2 regions of the Paenibacillus sp. UASWS1643 genome follow, and region 2 is predicted to be linked to the other one. Evidence: predicted binding sites of a transcription regulator. Region 2 holds the regulator's gene; the other holds the start of a gene.
The links. Region 2 encodes Rex, which represses fermentation and respiration genes when NADH is low (regulators of the CRP and FNR family bind a similar motif). Its sites were predicted from a motif close to TTGTGAAATATTTCACAA; they were not measured.
Positions count from the first base shown of each region.

Region 1: the regulator Rex is predicted to act here: its motif matches at 2,267-2,284, upstream of FE296_RS17450 (formate/nitrite transporter family protein).

Region 1 covers NZ_VXKZ01000110.1:93,783-99,021, reverse strand. Annotated here, with positions in the region: gene FE296_RS17455 (molybdopterin-containing oxidoreductase family protein) at 1-866, opposite strand, end outside; gene FE296_RS17450 (formate/nitrite transporter family protein) at 1,307-2,158, opposite strand; gene FE296_RS17445 (FAD-dependent oxidoreductase) at 2,532-3,893, opposite strand; gene pelA (pectate lyase) at 4,362-5,239, shown strand, end outside.
Region 2 covers NZ_VXKZ01000108.1:66,176-71,414, forward strand. Annotated here, with positions in the region: gene dinG (ATP-dependent DNA helicase DinG) at 1-2,156, shown strand, start outside; gene FE296_RS14825 (redox-sensing transcriptional repressor Rex) at 2,370-3,023, shown strand; gene FE296_RS14830 (amidohydrolase) at 3,010-4,317, shown strand; gene FE296_RS14835 (cell wall elongation regulator TseB-like domain-containing protein) at 4,357-4,887, shown strand; gene FE296_RS14840 (hypothetical protein) at 5,188-5,239, shown strand, end outside.

The DNA of each region.
Region 1 (5,239 bases), on a different contig from region 2:
TTGCCGTATAGTTCGGCCAGCTGCACAATCGTCTCCTCCGGCACGCCCGTAATACGTGCAACGCGGTCAGGGGTGTAACTGCGGACATGATCACGTAGTGCCTCATGACCCACTGTATACTTTTGCATAAACGTTTCATCCGTTAGTCCCCGTTCGAACAACACATGCATCAATCCTAGCGCCAGTGCACTGTCCGTGCCCGGATACAGCGGAATAAACCAGTCACCCCACTGTGCGGTACGATTGCGATGAACGTCGATTACGACGATCTTGGCGCCTTTCTTGCGGGCTTTCTCCGCCAAAACGACTTGGTGCATATTTGTACTGACGATATTGCCACCCCACACCAGGATGAGATCCGCGTGTTCCGTATCTTCCGGCAACGTTCCCCGGTTGGCCCCCATCGTATATTTCCAGCCGGTATTTCCAGCGGCATTACAGATCGTCTGCTCCAGTACACTCGCACCAAGCGCATTGAAGAAACGCCGATCCATACCGTCTACGCCGAGAATGCCCATGTTACCGTAAAAGCTGTAGGGCAGGATGCTCTCCGGGCCGTAGGTTTCGGACAATGCAGTGAATTTGGTCGTAATCTCGCGAATCGCTTCATCCCAACTGATTCGTTCGAACTTGCCTTCACCTTTGGCTCCTACACGTTTCATCGGATATTGTAGACGCTCGGGATGGTACACCCGCTCGGTCATATTTCTGACTTTATTACAAATGGCACCCTTCGTTATCGGATGATCCGGATTACCCGCCACCTTCACAATTTTGCCGTTCTCTTTATGTAGTAACAGACCACAAGTGTCCGGACAATCGAGCGGGCATACCGCTGCAAATACCCCATTCTCCTGATCGATCATCGTATGGCTCCCCTCTTTAAAAGCTATCCCTATATCATATCTTCTTCGAGGTTATCGCGTAAAGAGAACAGTATGTTTTTGCTTCATATTCGCCGCTATGGCGGCTTTAAAATATTTTCAAAAAATGTTTTTGAGTTTGATTCAACTTCAGAATTCAGGGGTAAATTAAAAATAAGGCATTAGGCTAGTGTTTCCCCACTTCCTCCTCATGCCATATCATGGACCACTCCCGAAATTCGCCATGAACAGGTTTCGTTCCCCCGAACCTTGTCATGGCGAATTTATTTTGCGTTGAATTCCAATAAGGACGCCAAAAAAAAGATTCCGACCTGCTCCATCACAGCATATTTGCCATGAACCGAGCAAAGTCAGAATCGTCTTCACTTCTATGTGTATATGATGTGCGTGTATCGAGTCATGCACTGTAGGGCTATATTCCGCTACGCCTGCTTGCTCCACATCGCTCTGGCCTCCGTCTCCACAGCTTCGATCAACGTTGCTACCTCCGGTTTCACTTTCGGCTCAGTTTGGCGCAGGTACACCACCCAGTAGGCTGCAGCTACAAACAGAGCACCACCAGTCAGATTCCCGAGCCACACTGGAATGAAATTCATCACATATTGGCCCCACGAATAATGCCCTTCGAAGATTGCCGCCGGGATGAGAAACATATTGGCCACAACGTGCTGGAATCCAATGGCCACAAACGCCATCGTTGGAAACCAAATGCCCAGTACCTTGCCACTCATCGTATCCGATGCATAAGATAGCCACACAGCCAGCGCGACCAGCCAGTTACAGCCGATACCAGAGATGAAAGCTTGTAAGAAGCCGTCATGCAGCTTGTGCCCGGCCATATCCACTACTTTAGCCAAATACACGCCCTCTCCAGTCAGACCAAGCACATGTCCAAAGGCGTACGCGACAAAGATTGCTCCAAGAAAATTACCTATCGTTACGAATGTAAGATTCTTCACCATGCTGCCTACCGACAGCTTGCGTGCGATCGTAGCGAGCGGAACAGCCATCATATTGCCTGTCAGCAATTCACCGCCACCGATGAGCACCATAATTAGTCCCACCGGGAACACTGCTGCACCAATCAGATTAACCAGACTTCCCCACTCTGCCGGCGCGGATGCAATCACCCGGATATCCAGTAGAAAACCCAGCGCAATAAAAGCCCCTGCCAGAAAACTAAGCACCAATACAGAAGAAACCGGATATTGAGCCTTCTTCATGCCTGTTTGCGCCGTATATTGTGCAACCTCAAGAGGTGTTTTTGCTGCCATATCATTCATCCTCTCCTTCATTGTTCATCGTTTGGAAAAACGACCTGAATTTCATTGTTTATGCGTTGAATACCATATTTCAATTGTATCTTGGTACTGCGTGAAACTTTGTGCAAATTATCACAATGTTGTTTAAAAAGATACTTTAAGATTCTTGGAATAGTTAAGTCAGCAAGCGTATAGTAAGGCCTTTTGTAGCTAAAAAACCAAAAAAAGACTGACGATATACTCGCCAGTCTTCTTTTTCCTTTATAATCGTCCGCCTTGTTTCGTAATCCTGGCAGTTATTGTACACCTCATATTTACGGATAAACATGACTTATCTTCTTATGGCGTTTATCATGCTCGCTGTTCAACCGTCTATTCTGCTTCCTTACACCATTGCTGGTGCTTTTACTTCTATTGGAGGCAGTGCTTGCAGACCCGCCGTGTTCAGGAAGTTCCATGGTTTGTTGTAATGTGGCTGGAAGAAAAAGTCGATGAAGGCCAGCTCATCTACGGTCATGTTGTTTTGGATGCAGACCGAGATCGTATTAATCGATTGGGTCAGATCAACCTGAGACATCACCTGTGCTCCGACGATCCGACGAGTAGCCTGCTCATATACTACTTTGAGCAACAGTTTCTCAGCCGTTGGCATGAACTCCGGACGGTAGCTGTCTTCCAGTACGACAGATTCAACAATCAGACCTTCATCAGCAGCAGACGTTTCCGTCATCCCGGTACCCGCGATATTTTGCTCATAAATTTTGATACCCGATGTTCCTTGCGTACCCATATACGGTGTCGTAGGACGAACCAGGTTACGAGCTACGAGTGTACCCATCCGCACGGCGTTGGTTGCCAGTGGAATGTAAGATGCTTTGCCTGTTGGGTTGTAATGAATAGCACAACTGTCACCCGCAGCGAAGACGTCTTTTTGACTCGTTTGCATGTATTTATCTACGATGATTGCGCCGTTTGGCAACATATCCACTTGGCCTTTAAGCAGCTCTGTATTTGGACGGAAACCAATGCACAGAATAACCAGATCGGTATCAAACTCTCCTTTGGATGTGATCACTTTAGTCACTTTGCCATTTTCACCAGTAAACTTCTGTACCGTTTGACCAAGAGCCAGCTTGATGCCGCGTCCAGTCAACGTATCTTCGATCGCATCCGTGAATTCAGGGTCCAGGTATTTGTTCAAAATCCGGTCCACACTGTCGATTAGAGTAACTTCCTTGCCATTCATTTGGAAAGCTTCCACCAGCTCTACACCGATATATCCTGCACCTACAACAGTAACGCGTTTCGCATCTTTAGCTTTTTCGATAATCGTGTTGGAATGATTGTAGTTTTTGCACAGCAGAATGTTGTCCATCTCAATGCCTTCAAGCTTTGGAACGACAGGCCATGAACCTGTTGTCACAATCAGTTTGTCAAACGTATCTTCAAATTCTTCCCCGGTTTGCAGGTTTTTAGCCCGAAGGGTATGGCCCTTGGCATCGACTGCTGTGACTTCGTGAAGCATCTTGGTCACTACACCGAGATCTGCCAGTTGATTAGGCGAAGAATAGAACAAGCCGTCAGGGTCTTTCACAACCCCACCTACGTAGAGCGCAATGCCGCAAGATAGGAAGGAGATATTGTCATTGCGCTCATACACGGTGATGGTAGCATCCGGGTACAATTTGGCGGTATTTACGATGGCTGCGGTCCCTGCGTGTGTACATCCGATAACTGCGATTTTCATTAAAAGTTCCTCCTCGAAGTATATAAATGAGTTTGAATATAACGTTATTATGGTTGTGAAATATTTCACTTCTAGTTCGAAACTGTGTATGTGATTTATTTCACTTTATACACTCATTATAATGTGATCTTTTTCACATTGCAATAGGTAGTGCAAAAAAAGTTTGTCGAAGGAGGTCATTTCCCTGTATTTAAGCCTTTCTTCCCTTCATTGTATTGATTTCATTGTCCCCGGATTTGGGCGGGTTTATGCTATGTAATGGCTTCCGCGATCCCTGTAGGTCATATGGAGATATACAGTTAAAGTCCCCTCTTGCATTCATGTTTTACTTGTAAAAAAATAAATGCATTCAATTTCAACTACAGGGTTGATTTTTAAATTGGTAAGCGCTTACAATAATATTGATCCTTTAAATGGATTTTATGTAAATTAAACACCAATTCAATTATTCGTTCAGGAGGCGTTCATTTGAAGAAACGTTCAATGCCTGTCGTATTCCGCATGGTTCCCGTTACGCTTGCGATCACCATGATGACAACTGGAGTAGCTATCCCCTTTGCTGCTTCTGCCGAATCTCCACCCGTTACGATTAAAACCGAAGTTCTGTCCTCTAACGTTCCAGCAGGTGCCGATGTGTCTTCACTACTTCAGAAGTTTAGGGATTTCAGTCATTTTGCAATCGGCGACTTGGCCAAAGATACGGCCTATGCCCTGAATATCGTTTCGTGGCAAATGCCGCACGGTGGATTCTACAAAGACATGGAAGAGCAGTACGCAGCCCCATGGGATGGCGTAACCGCTCGATCAGGCTGGAAAGACCCGAATGGGATTGAACTTGGCACCTTTGATAATGATGCAACAACATCCGAGATCCGCTTCCTTGCTGACATGTATGATAAAACGGGCAACCAAGCCTTCAAGAACAGTGTGCGTAAAGCGGTGGAATTTATCCTGATCTCCCAATATCCCTCCGGAGGTTGGCCGCAGGTCTATCCCAAACGAAGTAACTACTCCGACGCGGTGACTTACAACGACAATGCTATGGTACAAACGATGGTTTTATTAGACGATATGATTGAGCGCAGAGGTGGGTTTAACAACGATATAATGACTGCCGCTGACCGCATCAAATTGAAAAATGCACTGGATAAAGGCATTGATTATACGCTGAAAGCACAAATTATCAATAATGATCAACCCACCGTTTGGGGTGCCCAGCACGATCCTGTGACCTATGTTCCTGTGCAAGGCAGAGCGTATGAATTAGCCTCCAAGTCGGGCTCAGAGTCGGTGGCGATTACTGCTTTTCTCATGTCCAGACCTCAGACTCCCGAGATTGAACAAGC
Region 2 (5,239 bases):
ACCCCCTCGATGGTGTAAGCTTCGAACAGTTTATGGACCAGGTTCGTGAGAATCTGAAGGATACGCTGGATCATTACGAAGAGCGTGAAGCGCAGACTCAGATGTTCAGCAGTGTAAGGCAAGCCCTGGATGAAGAGAAACATCTCTTGATCGAAGCAGGAACAGGTACTGGTAAATCTCTGGGTTATCTCTTGCCTGCTATTTACGAAAGTGTGAAGCAAGAACAGAAAGTTATGGTCAGCACGCATACAATCAACCTGCAGGAGCAATTGAGAGAGCGGGACATTCCGATGCTGACTCAAGTGGTTCCGTTCCCGTTTAAGGCTGCTGTATTCAAAGGACGTGGACATTACCTGTGCCTGCGCAAGTTTGAACACAAAATCAATAAACGTGAATTCGCTACACCCAAAGAGGATTATTTCACAGCTGCTCAGATGATTGTCTGGCTTACGCAGACCGAAACCGGAGATGATGAGGAACTTAACCTTAGCGGACGCGGAGGGGACTTCTGGGAGACGGTACAGAGCGAATCTGAGTCTTGTCTGGGAAGATCATGTCCATGGTTCCGCAAATGTTTCTACCATCGTGCCAAACATGAGGCCGGGTTGTCAGATATCGTAATCACCAATCACTCCAAATTATTTACGGATGTGAAAGCCGCGCATCAGCTGCTGCCAGCCTATGAGAGTCTTGTGATCGATGAGGCACATCATCTGGAGGATGTCGCTGGAAAACATCTTGGAATGCATATGAAATATTTCACCTTGGTTCATACACTGACCCGCCTGTTTAAGGACAGTCGTAATGGTCAGCTGCCTATGCTTCGTTCGCAGTTATCCGGGCATGAAAATTCGGTGCAATGGGGCTCCATGGTGGATCAGATGTTCCCGCTCGCTCTTGAAGTTAAGGAGCTGTGGGATCGTATGAGCGATGCCTTGTTCGGTCTGTTGCCTGAACGAAGTGATGCTTCACCGGGAGAGACGGGGCAATTTTCCCTGCGTCTGAAAGCATCTCAGAAACCTGCGAAATGGCAGGAGTTGCAGGATCTGGAGAACCAGATCTATGTGACTCTGGGGGATTTGGTCCGCAAAGGGGACAAATTGCTGCTTGAGGTGAAAGAGGATCAGGATGATTATCAATCGGATAGTCTGATCACGGACATTACAGGACTGCTGAAAGATCTGACCACATTGAAGGAGAATCTGCGTTTCTTCATGCGTATGGATGATGTCAAAACGGTGTACTGGATGGAAGCAAGCGGTCAGTTCCGCAGCAAATCTCTTCAGCTGTATGCTGTACCTGTAGATGTCAGTGCACAACTTAAGGATTTGTTCTTTGATAAAAAGAAAAGTGTTGTGCTTACATCGGCTACGCTCTCTGTAGATAAGTCATTCCAGTTCATGATTGAACAGCTTGGCTTGCAGGAAGCTTCCGAGAATAATCGGTTATTAACGTCGATGCTGCCATCACCTTTCAACTATCGCGATCAGGCACTTCTGGTGATTCCGCGTGATTTCCCGAGTGTGAAGGGCAGTGTGGGTGATGCGCACTTTGTCAATATGCTGGTGCAATCACTCGCAGAGACCGCAATTGCCACGCGTGGACGCATGATGGTTCTGTTTACTTCATACAAGATGTTGCGGCAGGTCTATGATCCACTGAAGGAGGCGCTATCTGGTAACGACATCTCGTTGCTTGGGCAAGGCGTTGACAGTGGAAGTCGTTCCAAATTGACACGCAGGTTCCAAGATGCCAAAGCTACGGTACTTCTGGGTACAAGCAGCTTCTGGGAGGGTGTAGATATCCCGGGAGAGGCGCTAACCTGTCTCGCTATTGTGCGACTGCCTTTCCAGCCACCGAATCATCCGTTGGTGGAAGCCAAGAGTGAGTTGCTTCAGGAACAGAAGAAAAATCCGTTCATGAAACTGTCCGTGCCGCAAGCGGTCATTCGTTTCAAGCAGGGATTTGGACGGTTGGTGCGTACAGCGAAGGACAGAGGAATTGTCATTGTTTATGATACACGGGTGATTGAAGCGTACTATGGTAAATTCTTTTTATATTCTTTGCCTGGTCCCAAAATGGAGCATATGCTGACGGAGCAAATGGTTCCACGAATTACCGAGTGGTTGGAAAAACCTGTTAATGAACAAGAATAATGGTTGTTTTGTTCGTTATATCATTGCATGACACTATCGTTTGGCGTTAAACTTTATTAGATATTTCCGTATCCGATTAAAGCAGTTGCACGTAAGAACTTATAACCTAAATTACAAGGAGCATTCTGTATACAACGTCTATCTTTGAATTTATACAGAATGCTCATCTTTTCATCTATTATTTTATCGTGGCCTTGGTAAGGGGGAGCAAGAATGAAATCGGATAAAATTTCGGAAGCGGTGGTACGACGTCTGCCTGTATACTTGCGTTATTTGAACGAGTTGCATCAGCGTGAGGTGGCTACTGTTTCTTCTCAAGAGCTTGGACAGAGGCTGGATCTGAATCCGGCCCAAATTCGTAAAGACCTGGCTTACTTCGGTGATTTTGGTCGTAAAGGGATCGGGTATGATGTATCCTATTTGATCGAGAAAATTCGTCACATTCTCAAAATTGATCAGCAAATTAATGTAGCTCTGGTAGGAGCGGGTAATCTCGGTCAAGCCTTGTCCAACTACAACGCATATCTGAAAGACAACATGAAGATTGTTGCTGTATTTGATGCATATGGACCGAAGATTGGTAGTCAAATTAACAGTTTGACGGTAAAACCAATGAATGAATTGACGGAAGCGGTTAAAACAGAAAACATCCGCATCGGAATTATCACGGTTCCGGATACGGAAGCCCAAAATGTAGCCGATCAGCTTATTGAATCCGGAATCGAAGCGATTCTTAATTTTGCACCAACCATTCTAAAAACACCGCCGCATATCCGCATTCACCATGCTGACTTTACAACGGATCTGCTTAGTTTGGCCTATTACTTGGAGACTGGAAAGGACGACGAGGAAGATGACAACAAATAGATGGGTAATTCACAACGGCAAATTTGCCGTTAATGAAGGCGGCACAACATGGAACGTGGTTCAAGGATACATGGTTGTTGAGGATGACAAGATTGTGCATATTGGTGAGACATTGCCGGATGGAGACAAAAATTGTACCAAAGTGGATGGAAAAGGACTGTTCTTCCTGCCGGGTCTGATCAATACGCATGGTCATGCAGCAATGTCGTTGCTCAGAGGGCACGGAGACGATCTTGCGTTGCAAGTATGGTTGCAGGAAAAAATGTGGCCGATGGAAGCGAAAATGACTTCACAAGACGTATATTGGGGAACTTCGCTATCGGTGCTTGAAATGTTGAAAGGCGGAACTACAGCTTTCCTGGACATGTACGATCACATGGATCAAGTTGCCAAAGTTGTGGAGCAATCCGGCGTTAGAGCAGCACTGGCACGTGGTGTAATCGGGCTGTGCTCGGAAGAAGAGCAACTGCGGAAGCTGGAGGAGTCGGCAGCGTTTGCACGTGAGTGGAATGGACAGGCAGATGGTCGCATTACAACCGTAATCTCGCCACACGCCCCATATACATGCCCTCCTGACTACATAGAGAAGCTTGTACAGGTCGCGAATGACCTGAACCTTCCTCTCCATACACATATGTCTGAAACGCTTCGTGAAGTGGAGCAGAACGTGGCTGATTATGGACTGCGTCCTGTGGCACATCTGGAGAAACTGGGCTTTTTCTCTCGTCCATCCCTGGTTGCACATGCGGTGCATCTGAATGACGAAGAGATTGAAATTTTGGCCCGTCATGATGTGGCTGTATCCCATAACCCGGGAAGTAACCTGAAACTCGCTTCCGGTGTTGCGCGGGTACCTGCGTTACTGAAAGCAGGAGTTACCGTGTCACTCGGAACAGACGGACCGGCAAGCAACAACAACCTGGATATGTTCGAGGAAATGAGACTGGCTGCATTGATCCACAAAGGTGTATCTGGTGACCCGACGGCTGTGCCAGCAGGCGAAGCGTTACTCCTGGGAACGTCATACGGTGCCAAATCCATTTTCTTGAACAATACCGGAGCACTTGAGGTCGGCATGAAGGCTGATTTTATCGCTCTTGACATTGAACAGGCACATTTCTATCCACATACAGACCTGATCTCACATACGATCTACTCGGCTTCTGCCAAAGATGTTGAGCACGTATGGGTGGATGGAAAACAAGTGGTCAAACACGGCGAATGTCTGACGCTGGATGAAGAACGCATTTTGCGTGAGTCTCAATTGGCATTTGATGGTCTGCTTGCTCGTTAATTGCAGGACAGAGCATCATAGGGAAAGGAAGTTCGGCTTTTGAAGAAAAAAAAGAAGTGGATATGGATTTCGCTGCTTGCACTGGTTCTGATTCTGTTTGGACTTCAGCGTTATTACGTCTATGTCACGCAGGACCAGCGCAAGGAAGAAGCTCTCGCTATACAGGCAGCACAGAAGCAACTGGGCATTACATCCTATGATGAATTGCGCAAGTACATCTGGGGAGACAAAGAAGGCTCTGACAACATCTACTGGACCCTGATCGGCAAAAATAAGGATAACCAGGATGTTATGGTCTGGGTTAAATTCGATGCAAACAATCAACCGGCTAAGGGTGCAAACGCTGTACACAGTGAGCTGCTGCAGAATGGCATGTCCGAAGCGCAGATCCGCAATCGCTTCAGTTCTGAAGTTCCTGCCGGCGAGATTAAACGAATCATGCCCGGAGTTGTGAATGGAATATATGTGTGGCAAGTGTATTATAAAGACGGTACGCATAACCACTATCGCTTTTATCGTTTTAGCAATGGAGAACAGGTGGACCTGGTCTACACACTCCCGAACAGCTAGTACAAATAGAGTGACATAACTAGAGAATTAGAGAAATGAAAGAACCGGCAGACGGATATCCGACTGAACCGGTTCTTTGTGTTGTCTGTAAACATTTTTGATTTAAATAGTTAAAATTAATAATTTATTCATATTTTCGCCTTCGAAAATGTATATACGATGTGATATACTCAGATATGTACTCACAGTTACATTCAAAACAAATAATCCTGTCGAAATTCTCGCAGGAGTCAATGTGCACATATTCGTATATACCAATAAGCCAGTAGGTTAGGCCAAAATCTGGGAGGGGTAATTCACTTGAAGCTAAAAGTATTGCCTATTGCTTTAACTGCCGTCATTTCAGCCGTTG